2 regions of the Nocardia rhizosphaerae genome follow, and region 1 is predicted to be linked to the other one. Evidence: predicted binding sites of a transcription regulator. Region 1 holds the regulator's gene; the other holds the start of a gene.
What was found. The regulator HspR, encoded in region 1, represses chaperone genes until heat shock. The targets are predictions, from matches to a motif close to ANNTGAGTNNNNNNNACTCANNT.

Region 2: lon (endopeptidase La) is a predicted target of HspR. The motif match lies at 4,948-4,970, and genes of this name have one in related genera.

What each region holds. Positions count from the first base shown of each region.
Region 1 is NZ_JBHSBA010000003.1:45,136-53,115, reverse strand. Features, by position in the region: gene ACFOW8_RS01805 (dynamin family protein) at 1-726, shown strand, start outside; gene dnaK (molecular chaperone DnaK) at 1,091-2,938, shown strand; gene grpE (nucleotide exchange factor GrpE) at 2,935-3,501, shown strand; gene dnaJ (molecular chaperone DnaJ) at 3,523-4,701, shown strand; gene ACFOW8_RS01785 (heat shock protein transcriptional repressor HspR) at 4,701-5,102, shown strand; gene ACFOW8_RS01780 (globin domain-containing protein) at 5,719-6,888, shown strand; gene ACFOW8_RS01775 (TetR/AcrR family transcriptional regulator) at 6,908-7,564, opposite strand; gene ACFOW8_RS01770 (dihydrofolate reductase family protein) at 7,748-7,980, shown strand, end outside.
Region 2 is NZ_JBHSBA010000003.1:288,745-296,724, reverse strand. Features, by position in the region: gene ACFOW8_RS02920 (serine/threonine-protein kinase) at 145-1,803, shown strand; gene ACFOW8_RS02915 (TetR/AcrR family transcriptional regulator) at 2,096-2,707, opposite strand; gene ACFOW8_RS02910 (Rv1157c family protein) at 2,792-3,565, shown strand; gene ACFOW8_RS02905 (DUF2613 family protein) at 3,595-3,765, shown strand; gene ACFOW8_RS02900 (DUF3068 domain-containing protein) at 3,762-4,829, shown strand; gene lon (endopeptidase La) at 4,985-7,510, shown strand; partial or broken gene ACFOW8_RS02890 (PaaI family thioesterase) at 7,832-7,980, opposite strand, start outside.

The DNA.
Region 1 (7,980 bases):
CTGTTGGCCTTCGCGGCGTCGACGCTGCGGCAACCGGAGTTCGCCGCCTTCGAAGCGTTGTCGGCGGTGCCGGCCGAGGACCTGAGCGTCGCGCTGTTGTCGGCCGACCGTTTCGCCCGCGCCGACATCGCGCTCCCGGTCGCCCCGGAACTGCGCGCGCAGCTGGTGGACCGGTTCGGTTTGTTCGGCATCCGGATGGCCACCATGCTGGTCCGGCTCGGGGCTCGCGATGCCGCGTCGCTGTCGGCGGAGCTGTCGGCGCGCAGCGGAATCGAGGAGTTGCGCGCGGTGCTGGAGGTGCAGTTCGGCCAGCGCGCGGAGGAGTTGAAGGCACATTCGGCGTTGAGTTCACTCGATCGTGTCCTCACCGCCTATCCCGGCACGGAAGCCGATCTGCTGCTGCCAAGGGTCCGTGCCCGCCTGGCCGACGTGCACGGATTCACCGAACTCCGGCTGCTTGGTCGCCTCCGCACCGATGAATTGCCGCTGCCGGCCCCTGCGCTCGCCGACCTGCATCGCGTACTCGGTGGTGCGGGTGTGGCGCCGCATGTGCGGCTCGGTCTCCCGATCGACGCGGACCCCGCCGCTGTGCGCGCGGCGGCTGTCACGGCCGTGCATACCTGGCGATCCCGCTCCACCCACCCGCTGGCCGACCAGGCCACCGCTACCGCCTGTCGCGCGGCGGCCCGCAGCGCCGAAGGCATCATCGCCGGACTAGGGCAATAGGTTTCGGGCCGAGCCGGGGCATCGAACGGGCAGCGACGGTGCTCCGGCGGCCGATACCGACCAACTGGTCTCGATGCCGTCACGATCGCCGGGCCGCAGATGCGAGCTGAGCCGGGTCGACGCAAGAATGGCCCAGGGTTCGGGAAATTTTTTCGGGCGGCGGGAATGAATCGTCGCAGCTGAAGGTTGTGCAGATCGACAACATTGAGCGTGGCAGACTCAAGTTCTAGTTGACTCGTGACGGAACTCGAGGGCAGGATTGAGCTGACCACGCTCAGCGTTGCTGAGGCTGTGCTCCGCGTGATGTGCCTGGGGTCTGGCTTCGAGAGCACTCACATACATACGTCAAACAGGAGGAATCACTATGGCTCGTGCGGTCGGAATCGACCTCGGGACCACGAACTCGGTCGTCAGCGTTCTCGAAGGCGGCGAGCCGGTCGTCGTCGCGAACTCGGAAGGCTCGCGCACCACCCCCTCGATCGTCGCGTTCGCGAAGAACGGCGAGGTTCTCGTCGGCCAGCCTGCGAAGAACCAGGCCGTCACCAATGTCGACCGCACGATCCGCTCGGTCAAGCGCCACATCGGCACCGACTGGAGCACCGAGATCGACGGCAAGAAGTACACCTCGCAGGAGATCTCCGCGCGCACGCTGATGAAGCTGAAGCGCGACGCCGAGGCCTACCTGGGCGAGGAGATCACCGACGCGGTCATCACCGTCCCCGCCTACTTCGAGGACGCCCAGCGGCAGGCCACCAAGGAAGCCGGGCAGATCGCCGGTCTGAACGTGCTGCGCATCGTCAACGAGCCCACCGCGGCCGCGCTGGCGTACGGCCTGGACAAGGGCGACAAAGAGCAGACCATCCTGGTCTTCGACCTCGGTGGCGGCACCTTCGACGTCTCGCTGCTCGAGATCGGTGAGGGCGTCGTCGAGGTCCGCGCGACCTCCGGTGACAACCACCTCGGTGGCGACGACTGGGACGAGCGCATCGTCACCTGGCTCGTCGACAAGTTCAAGGCCAGCTCGGGCATCGACCTGACCAAGGACAAGATGGCCATGCAGCGCCTGCGCGAGGCTGCCGAGAAGGCGAAGATCGAGCTGTCCTCCAGCCAGAGCACCTCGATCAACCTGCCCTACATCACCGTCGACGCGGACAAGAACCCGCTGTTCCTCGACGAGCAGCTGACCCGCTCGGAGTTCCAGAAGATCACCTCCGATCTGCTTGACCGCACCCGCGCGCCGTTCCAGTCCGTCATCAAGGACGCAGGCATCAACGTGGCCGACATCGATCACGTCGTGCTCGTCGGTGGTTCCACCCGCATGCCCGCCGTCTCCGAGCTGGTCAAGGAACTGACCGGCGGCCGTGAGCCGAACAAGGGCGTGAACCCGGACGAGGTCGTCGCCGTCGGCGCCGCCCTGCAGGCCGGTGTGCTCAAGGGCGAGGTCAAGGACGTCCTGCTGCTCGATGTCACCCCGCTGTCGCTGGGCATCGAGACCAAGGGTGGCGTGATGACCAAGCTCATCGAGCGCAACACCACCATTCCGACCAAGCGTTCGGAGACGTTCACCACCGCTGACGACAACCAGCCGTCGGTGCAGATCCAGGTGTTCCAGGGTGAGCGCGAGATCGCCTCGCACAACAAGCTGCTCGGCTCCTTCGAGCTGACCGGCCTGCCCCCGGCCCCGCGCGGCGTGCCGCAGATCGAGGTCACCTTCGACATCGACGCCAACGGCATCGTCCACGTCACCGCGAAGGACAAGGGCACCGGCAAGGAGAACAAGATCAAGATCCAGGACGGCTCCGGCCTGTCCAAGGAAGAGATCGACCGGATGGTCAAGGACGCCGAGGCGCACGCCGCCGAGGACAAGGCCCGCCGCGAGGAGGCCGAGACCCGCAACCAGGCCGAGTCGCTGGTGCACCAGACCGAGAAGTTCATCAAGGACAACGAGGACAAGGTGCCCGCCGACACCAAGTCCAAGGTGGAAGCCGCGATCGCCGAGGCGAACACCGCGCTGGCCGGCACCGATATCGCCGCCGTGAAGACCGCGGTGGAGAAGCTGGCCGCCGAGTCGCAGGCGCTGGGCCAGGCGCTCTACGAGGCGCAGGCCGCCGACGCGGCCGCCGGTGGCAACGGTGCCGGTCCCGCCGCCGACGACGACCAGGTCGTCGATGCCGAGGTCGTTGACGAGCCGGTCGACACGGAGAAGAAGTGACCGAGGCCAACTCCGAACAGGAGCTGATCGAAGACATCGTCGAGGACATGGACTCCGCCGCCGCGGCGGCGGAGCCCGCCACCGACGGCGAGGCCGAGGCGCCGGTCAGCGACGAGCTGGCCGAGCGCACCGCCGACCTGCAGCGGTTGACCGCGGAATACGCGAACTACCGCCGCCGGGTCGAGCGGGATCGTCAGGCGAACATCGACGCGGCCAAGGCCGCCGTCGTCACCGAACTGCTCGGTGTGCTCGACGATCTGGACCGGGCCAGGGCGCACGGCGACCTGGACACCGGCCCGCTCAAGGCCGTCGCCGACAAGCTCGAGACCGCGCTCACCAAGCAGGGTCTGGTCGAGTTCGGTGCGATCGGTGACCCGTTCGACCCCACGCTGCACGAGGCCGTGCAGCACGAGGGTTCGGGCGCCGATCCAGTCATCGGCGTCGTCATGCGCAAGGGCTATCGGTTCGGCGAGCGGGTGCTTCGGCACGCGCTGGTCGGGGTGACCGATGCCGAGGCCACCGAGGCATCGGATCCGGATGCCGACGGCGACACTCAAAAATAACGCGAGAGGAGGAGATGCCCGGTGAGCCAACGGGAGTGGATCGAGAAGGACTTCTACAAGGAGCTGGGTGTCTCCTCCGGCGCCTCGCAGGACGAGATCAAGAAGGCCTACCGCAAGCTCGCTCGCGACCTGCACCCGGATTCCAACCCGGGTGACACCAAGGCCGAGGAGCGGTTCAAGGCGGTCAGCGAGGCCAATGCCGTGCTGTCGGATCCGGCCAAGCGCAAGGAGTACGACGAGACGCGCCGCCTGTTCGCGGGCGGTGCCGGGCGCGGCTACGGCGGCGGGTTCAATCCCGGTGCCGCCGGTGGCTTCTCGCAGGACTTCAATATCGGTGACATCTTCGGTCAGCCGGGTGGTGCCGGTGCCGGTGACGGCGGGCTCGGCGATCTGCTGGGCGGGCTGTTCAACCGGGGCGGTGCGCGCGGCGCCAGCCGTCCGCGCCGTGGTGCCGATGTGGAGACCGAGACGACGCTGGGTTTCCGTGAGGCGGCCCAGGGCGTCACCGTCCCGCTGCGGATGACCAGTCCGTCACCGTGCACCACGTGTCACGGCAGCGGCGCCAAGCCGGGCACCAGCCCGCGGGTGTGCCCGCACTGCAACGGATCCGGCGTGGTCAGCCGTAATCAGGGCGCGTTCGGTTTCAGCGAGCCCTGTGACGACTGCCGTGGCACCGGCTCGATCATCGACGACCCGTGCGTCGACTGTGCGGGCACCGGTATCCAGAACCGCACCCGCACCATCACCGTGCGCATTCCGCCCGGTGTCAGTGACGGGCAGAAGATCCGGCTGGCCGGGCAGGGTGAGGCGGGCCTGCGTGGGGCGCCTTCGGGCGATCTCTACGTGACCGTGCACGTCAGTCAGGACAAGGTCTTCGGCCGTCAGGGCGACGACCTCACCCTGGTACTCCCGGTGAGTTACAGCGAATTGGTACTGGGAACAACTGTTTCCGTGCCGACGCTGGACGGCCGGGTCGGCGTGAAGGTGCCTGCGGGCACCGCCGACGGGCGTATCCTGCGGGTACGCGGTCGCGGTGTGCCCAAGCGCGGCGCGGCAGGCGGCGCGGGCGACCTGCTGGTCACGGTGAAGGTCGCGGTTCCGCAGCACCTGGACTCCGACGCCACCGATGCGCTCAAGCGCTACCAGGAGGCGGAGAAGGCCGGTGGTTTCGATCCGCGTGCGGGATGGGCGGGTGCCTGATGTCCGATAGTCCGAGGTCCGCGTCGGGTGGCGGCGCGCGCGCCGAGTTCTTCATGATCTCGGTGGCGGCCCAGCTCGCGGGGATGCACGCGCAGACCCTGCGCACCTACGACCGGCTGGGCCTGGTCACTCCCCAACGCACTTCGGGTGGCGGACGCCGGTACTCGGCCCGCGATGTCGAGCTGCTGCGCGAGGTGCAGCGGCTGTCGCAGGACGAAGGGGTCAACCTCGCCGGCATCAAGCGCATCATCGAGCTCACCAATCAGGTCGAGGCGCTGCAGCAGCGTGTCGAGGAGATGAGTGCGGAGCTGGAGCGGTTGCGGGCGGGCTATCGGCCCGATCTGTCGCCGCCGCAGCGCAGCACGGCGCTGGTGGTGTGGCAGCCACGGAACCGGCGTTAGGTTCCACGATCCGGCGAGCCCCCGGTTCGCGTTCCGCCGTAGGCGGGCGCGGGCCGGGGGCTCGTGCGTTTCCCGGTCAACCCCCGGCGACCGCCTGGTGATTCTTCAGCAACCCATTAATTCGCGATCCTGTCCGACGGCCCTCGTGGCGCAACGCCGTGAGGTGCGGATATATCTCGGGATCATCACGAAAGTTAGCTGAGGGGATGCTGAATTCGGCTCGATCGGAGCGCGATTTCGTGTGCTAGACGGGCCGCTCCGGGGGAGTCTCCCCGCGTGTCGCGGCACGGCGCGTCGGGCGGCCGGGTTGGTGGTGCGTAGCGGAAAGGTCGCTCTACCAGGCAGGTTGGCGGTGAGATGCCGATTTTACGGCACCATACATTGGGGAATGAGCTCATGTTCACCGGTCATTAACAGTCTCGATGTAGGTTTTTCAGGTGTTACTAATGAGTACCACCTGGTTTTTTCTGAATTACACGTGTGATGTTTAAGAGTACGATTCCGAAGCTGGCAAACCTCGCCTAGACTTCTCGCATCGGCTGCTGACGAGTGTCCTCCCAGCCCGTCACTCGCCGGCGCGGCTAGCGTTCGATGGCGAAACGAGGTTGTGACACATATGGATTCGCGGACTGTCGCTTTGATCCGTACCACGTTCAAGGCGGTTGCTGCGGAAGACGGTGGGCCCGAGCGGCTGGCCAGGTCGTTCTACTCGATCCTGTTCACGGACTACCCCGGCATCCGCGACTACTTTCCGGCAGCCATGGATGCCCAGCGTGACCGGCTCGTCAAGGCGATCTCCTACGCGCTCGACCGGCTCGAAGAGCCGGATAAACTGCTGCCCTTCCTCGCCCAGCTCGGACGCGACCACCGCAAGTACGGTGTGCAGCCCGCGCACTATGTCGCGGTGGCCAACTCGCTCAAGGCCGCGATGCGCCAATTCGCCGGCACCGAGATGTGGACCGAGGAGGTCGCCACCGCCTGGGACGAGGGCCTGGCCACCATCAGCGGCGCGATGATCAGCGCCGCCGACAAGGAGACCACTCCGCCCGCCTGGACCGCGACCGTCGTCGAACGCCGCGAGGTGCTTCGGAATCTGTCGGTCATCCGGGTCCAGCTCGATCAGCCCATGCAGTACGCGGCCGGACAATATGTCAGCGTCCAGGTGCCGACGCGGCCCCGGATGTGGCGCTATCTGTCCCCGGCCAATCCGGCGAACGCGAACGGCGAGGTCGAGTTCCATGTGCGCAGCGTGCTCGGCGGCTGGGTGAGCCCGGCCATGGTCTCGCACACCGAAGTCGGTGACCAATGGCTGCTCGGTTCCCCACTCGGCGGTCTCGGCGTGCCACGCAACACCAAACGCAAGATGCTGATGGTCGGCTGCGGCACCGGCATCGCCCCGCTGCGCGCTCAGATCATGGCGATGGCCCAGCGCCGCGTGAACCCGAAGGTGCACCTGTTCGTCGGCGGCCACCACCCCTGCGACCTCTACGACTTGCAGGTCCTGAGCCAGCTGGCCGTCGCCAACAAGTGGCTCACCATCACCCCCGTCAGCGAGAGCGACGAAAACCCCTGGTGGTACTACGATTCCGGGGAACCGCAACCCGACCTACCCGGCCTCGAACCTCGGATGACCGGCCAGATCGGCAAGATCGTCGCGGCCTATGGCCCCTGGGCCGACCGCGACGTCCAAATCGTCGGTTCCCCGTCCATGGTCCAAACCACCAAGTTCCGCCTCATGGCCGCGGGCACCCAAGCCAAGTCCATCCGCCACGACCCGTTGTTCTGAGCCGCGCGGTACGCGCGGGCTACCGGGCTGGGGCGCGGTACGCGGCAAGGAAGACCTCGACACCGGCGTCGGCGTAGTGGTCGAGTTCGGCGTCGGTGAACGTGGTGTCGTCGCCACAGAACATGACCTTGTTGACCGGGACCGACACCACCAGCCACGTGAAATGGTTCGCGGCAAGTTCGGGCTCACCGGTGCGCAGCAGGCCGCGGTCGGTCAGTTGTGCGAAGCAGGACGCCAGCATCGCGTGGACCCGTTCGGGACCCGCTTCGAAGTAGGCGCGCCCGAGTTGGGGGAAGCGGCCCGCCTCGGCGATGACCAGCCGACGCACCCGCAGCTGCGCGGGTCGAGTGAGCAAGTGGACGAAGCGGTGCGCCACCGTGCGTAGCGTGGTTTCCACGTCGTCGGTGGAGGCGAGTTCGCCGATGGCTTCCCGGAAGACCTGGTCGATTCCGCTGAGCCGATCGAACACGATCTGCTCGAACAGTTTGTCCTTGCTGCCGAACCGCTTGTAGATCGTCTGCTTCGACGAACCCGCGACCTTGGCGATCTCGTCGGTTTTGGCTCCGAGGTAACCATCTCGCAGGAACACCTCCATCGCCGCCTCCATGATCCGGAGGCGCGCCTGTTCGGCGGCGGTGGTTCCGGCGAGGCCGGACGTTGTTTCGGTCTGTGGCATAAGGCCTCCGGTATATCCCGTTCTCGGATCTGTTGACAGAGTATCGAGTGTACCGTACTGTTCAGTTCACCCGGAACCGTACGGTACAGTACACCCTGGTAAGGGTCGAAGGCCCGCCCACGACCACGCTTTCTGCGCCTCGCCCGATCTGGTCGAGGCGAACCCCCACTGATGGAGAATCCGATGCGCAAGATCATTTCCAGCCTGTTCGTCTCCGCTGACGGCGTCGCCGAAGCCCCCGACGACTGGCACTTCCCCTACTTCAACGACGAAATGGGTGCCGCCATCGGCGCGGGCATGGGTACCTCCGACGCGATGCTGCTCGGCCGCGTCCAGTACGAGGAGTTCGCGGCGCACTGGCCGACCAGCGACGACGAGTTCGCCGACTTCATGAACAACCAGAAGAAGTACGTCGC
Region 2 (7,980 bases), 240 kb from region 1:
CCCGCGCCGAGATCAGCCGCGAGCTGAACGCGAGCCGGTGCCCGACCGTCGATCGGGGCTACAGTGACGCGGACAGGTGGTGCCCTCCGACCGGTGGGCAGAACCGGGCGGCCCGGCCCGGTCGTTGTGAAGGATTGACAGGTCATGCACCCGCTCGGCACCGACGACCCGCGGCGCATCGGAAGCTACCGGTTACTCGGAGTGCTCGGCTCAGGCGGCATGGGCAAGGTGTATCTGGGCCGCACCGCGGGTGGTCGCACTGTCGCGGTGAAGGTGATTCGGCCGGATCTACACGGCGATGCCGAGTTCCGCGCCAGGTTCCGGCGTGAGGTCGCCGCCGCGCGCCGGGTCGACGGCGCGTTCACCGCACCGGTACTCGACGCCGATGTCGACGCGGTACCACCATGGCTGGCTACCGGTTTCGTCGCCGGACTCCCGCTCTCGGACGCGGTCGCCCGGTTCGGGCCGCTCGATGAACGGGCGCTGCTCGCGTTGGGCCGCGGGCTGGCGGCCGCGCTCGCCGCGATCCACGGTGCCGGGGTGGTGCACCGTGACCTCAAGCCGTCGAATGTGTTGCTCGCGGTCGACGGACCGAAGGTGATCGATTTCGGGATCGCGAGGGCGGTCGGGGACACCGCGCTCACCACCACCGGAAAGGTCATCGGCTCACCGGGTTTCATGTGTCCGGAGCAGGTGCGGGGTACGCCGCTCGGGGCGGCTTGCGATGTGTTCGCCATCGGCGGCGTCCTCACCTTCGCGGCCACTGGGCACGGCCCGTTCGGCGCCGCGGAGCTCGCGCAGCTGTTGTGGCGGATCATCTACGAGCAGCCGCGCCTCGACGCGCTGCCCGCGCGAATCCGCCCGCTCGTCGCTTCCTGTCTCGTCAAGGACCCTGACGCCCGGCCCGCGCCGCTGGAGCTGCTCGTCGAGTTCGAACGGCTCGCCGATCCCGCGCACACTGAATGGTTGCCGCCCGCCCTCATCGCCGAGATCGGCACCCGCGCGGTGCGCCTGCTCGACCTCGACACCGGCCCCGACGAACATCCCGTCATACCGCAGCCGCGTACTGCGAACGACACGCATCCGCGGAACTACGCCGGTCCGTACCGCACCGACCGCGACCCCATGTCGCCCCGCGCAACCGATACCGAGGCGCCGTCGATGCCGATCAGCGACCACGCCGACCGGCTGCCCGCGCACCGCATCGACTCGACAGCACCGGCAATCACCCCGGCTGTGGGTGTCGCGCCCTCGTCGCCGCGCGGCAGTGCCCGGCACACCCGCTTGCTCCTGACCGCCGGGGTGGTGGTCACGGCGGTCGCGGTGGCGGTCGGTGCCTATCTGATCGGCACGCGGCTGGGTAGCGACGACAAGGACAACCCCATGGCCGCAAGGACCACGACTACCGCCGGGGTGGGCGCGACCGCTTCCACTCCGCGTGCCGACACCGCATCGGGCGCGGTCCCGGCGGCCTTCCTCGGCACCTGGACCGGTCGGGCCAGGGACGGGCTGGCGAGCTTCGACGTCGAGCTGACGATCGGCGCGGGCGAGGCCGGGCAGGAGGTGGCTGCCTCGGCGAATATCGGGGTGGTGTCCGGGGAGCGCTGCACACGGGCGGAGACGTTGACCGAGGTCGGTGCCGATCGTCTGGTCTTCCGCGCCAGGCTCACCGGCACGGGCACGGGGCTGTGCCTGGACGAGGGCGCGACGTCGACGGTGGTCCTCCGGCCCGACGGCGGGCTCGACTACAGCACGCCCGGCGTGCTCGGCGGCAGCATCGCCGGTGTGCTGCACCTGTCCTGAACGGGGGTAACCGACCGGTAACCACACTGGTGGTCGCTGTCCGAAACGGCGATCTGCCCACCCGCCCGGCCGGTTGGTGGTTCACTACGACGACGAGGCGTCTGGACTCCTGACCAGCCCATCACCCCAGGTGACGGCGACCGCATCGGTTCTGCCGTTGCGATCTGGGTCACTGCTATGCCAGACTCCTCCCCACTGTGAAGCCGTCCGGTCTCACAATGTCCGGAAAGGGAGTGGGTTGAGCAAGCGGCAAGTGCGGGAAGTTGCCACCCTCCCTTCGGGCGACCACGATTCAGCCCCGATCGACCAGCGCGAGCGCCGCGGCGGTCAGCAGATCGACGAGTTCGCCGACCGGCGGCCGCGAATCTCGCAGCAGCCATTCGTGCGCGACGCCGTTGACCGCGCCGGTGATCAGCCCGGTGGTGAGTTCGGCGTCCCCGCGCAGCCGCACGCCCTTGGCGGCCAGCGCGGCCTCGATCAGTGCCGACCAGGCGTGCCTGCGCGCGCGTCGATGGTCCTCCATCCGGTCGCTCACCCCGACCACCTCGATCAGCGCCACCTGCGCGCGATACGGGTCGGAGCCGAGCGACTCCAGGTACGCGCCCAGGCCTGCCCTCAGCGCGGACTCCGGGTCGGTGTAGTCGACGACCGCCGCCGCCACCGCCATCGCGGCGTCGTCCTGAATGCGGTCGTAGGCCGCGATGAGCACGTCCTCGCGGGTCTCGAACTCCTCGTAGAACTGCCGTTTGGACAGCCCCGCCGCCGCGCACACTTCGGCGAGCGAGCACGTGGCGTACCCGCGTTCGGCGAAGATTCGCGTCGCTGCTTCCAGGAACCGCTGGCGCCGTTCGGCTTTACGCGCGACGACTGTACGACCCCCATACCGCCTGTCCGCTGTAGTCACCTCTCCAATGTATCTGAAACCCCGGATCACACTAACCGTTCCGGGCTGCTCCACCCCATCCCCACAAAGAAGGACGGCTGACCAGTGCTGCGCACCCGAGGCTCGCGGACCGCATTGTCCGCTCTCGTTATAGCGGTGAGTTTCGCCGCGCCCGCAACGACCATGGCTGCACCGCAGACCGCGACCGCACCGAACGTCCCGGCGATCGCGGAGGACGTGCCCTCCGAGACCCTGGCCGCACTGGCTCCGTCGATCGTAGGCGCCATCGCCGCGCCCGCCCCCATCGCCGACAGCGCCCAGGCCGCGATCCTGGCCCAGGCGCGCGTGCTGCTCGCGACTCCAGGCATTCCGGCGCAGGTCAAGTCGACGCTGGAGCGGGTCATCACCTTCCTCGACGGCAGCGGCGGCGGTGGCCCCGAACTGCCGCCGTCGGACGGGCCGCGCATCGCGCAGTTCCTCTACCCGACCATCGGCAAGGGCTGCATCGGCCCGACCTCCGATTCCGTCGGCACCGCGCTGGCCGTACCCGGCCCCGCCGAGCTGCCGCCGCCGGGTCCCGCCGCGGGTCAGACCGGTTTCGTCTTCACCGCGCTCGGCACCAAAACGCCGACCGCGGAGCAGAATCCGCCGATGACCGTGCAGTGGGTCAACCTCGACAACCGGCGCTCCGGCAACCAGCCGCTCACCACCGAGGCCGCGATCAACCCCGACGGCCCGGCCACCCTGTCCGCGATCGCCGACACCGGCACCGGCCGCGTCGCCGCGGTGATCACCGGTGGTCTCACCACCGAGACCGCCGACGGTGACGTCCGCACCTGCACCTTCGCCCCGACCATCGGGTTCTTCACCGTCGGTTGATCCGACGCCACGTATTGGAGTTTCGAGCTATGAAGTTTGCCGTACCCGGCCTGATCAGCGGGCTGGCCGGCGCGATCATCGGGGTGATTGCCGTTCTCGGCATCACCGCGGGCGCGCAACAGAATTCGATCCCCGAACCCGAGACCCCGGCTGATCCCGGTTCGTCGGTGCTGGGCAACGTCACCTACGGCAGCCGATGAGCAACGTGCGCAGGACCATCGCCTGCATCCTCGTCGGCCTCGGCGCGCTGCTGCTCGCCGCCACTGTCATGATTCCCACCTACACCGTCGGCAAGGTCGCCAAGACCCCGCTCGACCTGCGGATCACCACCGTCGCCAAGAACGTGCCAGGCGAGGACAGCATGGTGCTGGACTCGAGGTCGCTGGTCTCGCCGGAGGGTTCGGCCAAGGTCGACACGAACGTGCCGGTCGTCTCGCAGCGCTTCCTCACCGTCGAGGAGCCTTCCGACGCCGACGAGATGACCGTCCAGGCCGGCCAGACGCTGCGCCGCGACGACCGCGACGGCGACACCGGCATCCTCACCGCCTCGATCGACCGGGTGACCATCGATCGCGTCACCGGCGAGCCGGTCGACGCCTCGCCCAACGGTTCGCTCGCGGTCACCGTCGACTCCTCGGGCGACTCGGTGGCCGACGCCTTCCAGCGTCAGGGTCTGCAGTACCGCTTCCCGATCGGGACCGAGAAGAAGTCGTACCCGTACTTCGACAGCAACGCCCGCGCCACCCGGCCCATCGATTTCGTCGAGGAGACCGAGATCAATGGTGTGCCGGTGTACCACTTCCGGCAGACCATCCCGGTGACGAACATGAACGACGTCGTCCCCGCCGCCACCAACAAGCTCACCCTCCCGGCCGCCAAGTGGGGCCTCGAGGGTGAGGAGCCGGTCACCATGACCCGCTTCTACACCAACACCCGCGACCTGTGGGTGGAGCCGAGGACCGGCGCTGTCCTCAAGGGCGGCGAGCAGATCCACCTGTTCTACGGCCGCAGCGCCGAGCAGGTCGACGTCACCGCGCTCAAGTCGCACCTGGTGTTCGACGAGGAGACCATCGCCGCGCAGATGGAGGTCACCCAGGAGAGCCTCGACAAGCTCGATCTCTTCGGCAAGACCGTCCCGATCATCCTGGGCATTCTCGCCGCCGTCCTGCTGATCGGCGGCGCCGTCCTCGGTGTCATGAGCAGCGGCGGTTCGTCCGCCCGCCGCACCTTCGACCCGCCGACCGAACGCCTCCGCAAGAGCTAGTCCCCAGCCACCTCGGCCTCCCCTGATCCGTCAGGGGAGGCCGAGCGCGTTTCCCGGCGATGTCACGTTCGCCGTCAGTGAACGGTCGGCGGGGCCGGAACAAACGACCACCCCGGTGGGTTGAGTCAGCAAAGCTCAACTTTGGAAGGGTCGATATGACTACAGCTCAGAACCTGCCGGTGCTGTTCCTCACCGATCCGATCGTGCTGCCGGGCATGGTCGTGCCCATCGAATTGGACGAGTCCGCGCAGGCCGCGATCGACGCCGCGCAGGCGGGTAAGACCGGCTCGGTGCTGGTCGCGCCGCGACTCGACGAGGGGTACGCCTCCTACGGTGTCGTCGCCACGATCGAGCAGGTCGGGCGGATGCGCGGTGGTGCGCCCGCCGCGGTGCTCAAGGCCGAGCGCAGGGCGCGGATCGGGCACGGCGTGACCGGGCCGGGCGCCGCCCTGTGGGTGGAGGCGGAGCCGGTCGAGGACGTGCCGCCCGACGCGCGCACCACCGAACTCGCCGCCGAGTACAAGAAGCTGGTCGTCGCGGTGCTGCAGCGGCGCGAGGCCTGGCAGATCATCGACATCGTCAACCAGCTCGACAAGCCGGAGGCGATCGCCGACACGGCCGGGTACGCGCCGTACCTGTCCAACGACCAGAAGCGCGAACTGCTCGAGACTCCCGATGTCGCCGCGCGGCTGACCAAGCAGATCGAGTGGATCACCGACCATATCGCCGAGGTCGAGGTCACCGAGAAGATCTCCGAGGACGTCCGCGAGGGCATGGAGAAGAGCCAGCGCGAATTCCTGCTGCGCCAGCAGCTCAACGCGATTCGCAAGGAACTCGGCGAGGACGAACCCGACGGTGCCGACGACTACCGCACCCGTGTCGAGAACGCCGACCTGCCCGAGCACGTGCGCGCCGAGGCGCTGCGCGAGGTCGGCAGGCTGGAACGCGCCAGCGATCAGAGCCCCGAGTCGGGCTGGATCCGCACCTGGCTCGACACCGTGCTCGACCTGCCGTGGACGGTGAAAACCGAGGACAGCACCGACGTATCGGCCGCGCGTGCCGTGCTCGACGCCGACCACCACGGCCTCGACGAGGTGAAGGACCGCATGGTCGAGTACCTGGCGGTGCGGGCGCGCAGGGCCGAACGAGGGCTCGAGGTGGTCGGCGGACGTGGCTCCGGCGCGGTGCTCGTGCTGGTCGGCCCGCCCGGTGTCGGCAAGACCTCGCTCGGCGAGTCGGTCGCGAAGGCACTCGGCCGCAAGTTCGTTCGCGTCGCGCTCGGCGGCGTACGCGACGAGGCCGAGATCCGTGGCCACCGGCGCACCTACGTCGGCGCGCTGCCGGGCCGGATCGTGCGCGCGGTGAAGGAGGCGGGCTCGATGAATCCCGTCGTCCTGCTCGACGAGATCGACAAGGTCGGCTCCGACTTCCGCGGTGATCCAGCGGCGGCCCTGCTCGAAGTGCTCGATCCCGCGCAGAACCACACCTTCCGCGATCACTACCTGGATCTTGACCTCGACCTGTCGAATGTCCTGTTCATCGCGACCGCCAACGTCATGGACACCATTCCCGGCCCGCTGCTGGACCGGATGGAACTCATCACCGTCGACGGCTACACCGAGGCCGACAAGGTCGCCATCGCGCGCGACTTCCTGGTGCCACGGCAGCTGGAACGCAACGCGCTGACCGACGAGGAGGTGACGATCACCGACGCCGCACTGCGCGAGGTCGCGGCGAACTACACCCGTGAGGCGGGCGTTCGCCAGATGGAGCGCCTGGTGGCGAAGGCCATGCGCAAGGCAGCGACCCGGTTCGTCACCGGGGACGACAGGCGGGCCACAGCGGCATCGCCGAACTCGGCCGCTTCTGCGGCGGCGAAATCGACCACGGCCGACACCGATAGTGCGGGCGCGGTGCCGGACTCGGGCAGTGCGCGCTCGGGGCTCGGGTACGACCCGGCACTCGGCTACGACAATGTCATCGACATCGAGTCCGGCCCACAGCCTGCCGACCGGGTGACGAGCCTCGTCGTCGACGTCGACAACCTCACCGACTACCTCGGCCGTCCCCGCTTCACCCCGGACTCGGTGGAACGCACCGCCGTTCCCGGTGTCGCCACCGGCCTCGCGGTGACCGGCGCGGGCGGCGATGTGCTCTACATCGAGGCCAATGCGGCCGAGGGTGAGCGTTCGCTTACGCTCACCGGCCAGCTGGGCGATGTGATGAAGGAGTCCGCACAGATCGCACTCACCTACGTGCGTTCGCACCTCGCGGAGATCGGCATCGAGCCGAGCGTCCTCGACCGCAACATCCACATCCACTTCCCGGCGGGCGCGGTGCCGAAGGACGGCCCGTCGGCGGGTGTCACGATGGTGACCGCGCTGGTGTCACTGGCCCTTGGCCGCCAGGTGCGCGGTGATGTCGGAATGACCGGTGAGGTCACGCTCAACGGCCGGGTGCTGCCGATCGGCGGTGTGAAACAGAAGCTACTCGCAGCCCAGCGTGCCGGATTGAAGACCGTGTTCATCCCGGCCCGCAACGAACCGGACCTCGACGAGGTCCCAGGCGAGGTGCTGGCCGCCCTGGACGTGCGGCCGGTCGCGGATGTGGCCGACATCCTGGCCTACGCCATCGAGCCGGTCGCCGAACCAGCCGCGGACGACTTCGCCGTCAGCGCCTGAGGCGAGCGATCCGAGCGGCCCGCGCCCACCGGCGTGGGCCGTTCGCGTGTCCGGTCGCCGGTGAGCTCTCGGTGCCTGGCTCGGGCCGCTCAACGGCGCCGTGGCCGTCGCAACGGCGCCGGCCCGCCGCCCGTGCGTTCAACCGTTGCGTGGTCCGGTCGCGACCGGCAGTTCGGTGGTATCCGGGTCGTCGGCGATCGGGTCCGGCGCGGTCTCGTCGGTGAGCTCGTCGGTATCGGTCTCGTCGGTGTCGGCCTCGTCGTCGAATTCGGCATCGGTGTCGTCGGCTGCCTTCTCGAGGTCCTTCTCCACTCGCCGGGTCGTGCCCTGGGCGACCGCGCACAGGACCGGCTCCTCGCCCTCGATCTCGGCGTAGACGTCGCAGTGGGTGACCGCCTGGCGGCGGGTGGCGCCGAGCACGGTGGCGTGGATCCGCAGCCGTTCGCCCTGGGCTGGGCGCAGGTAGGTGA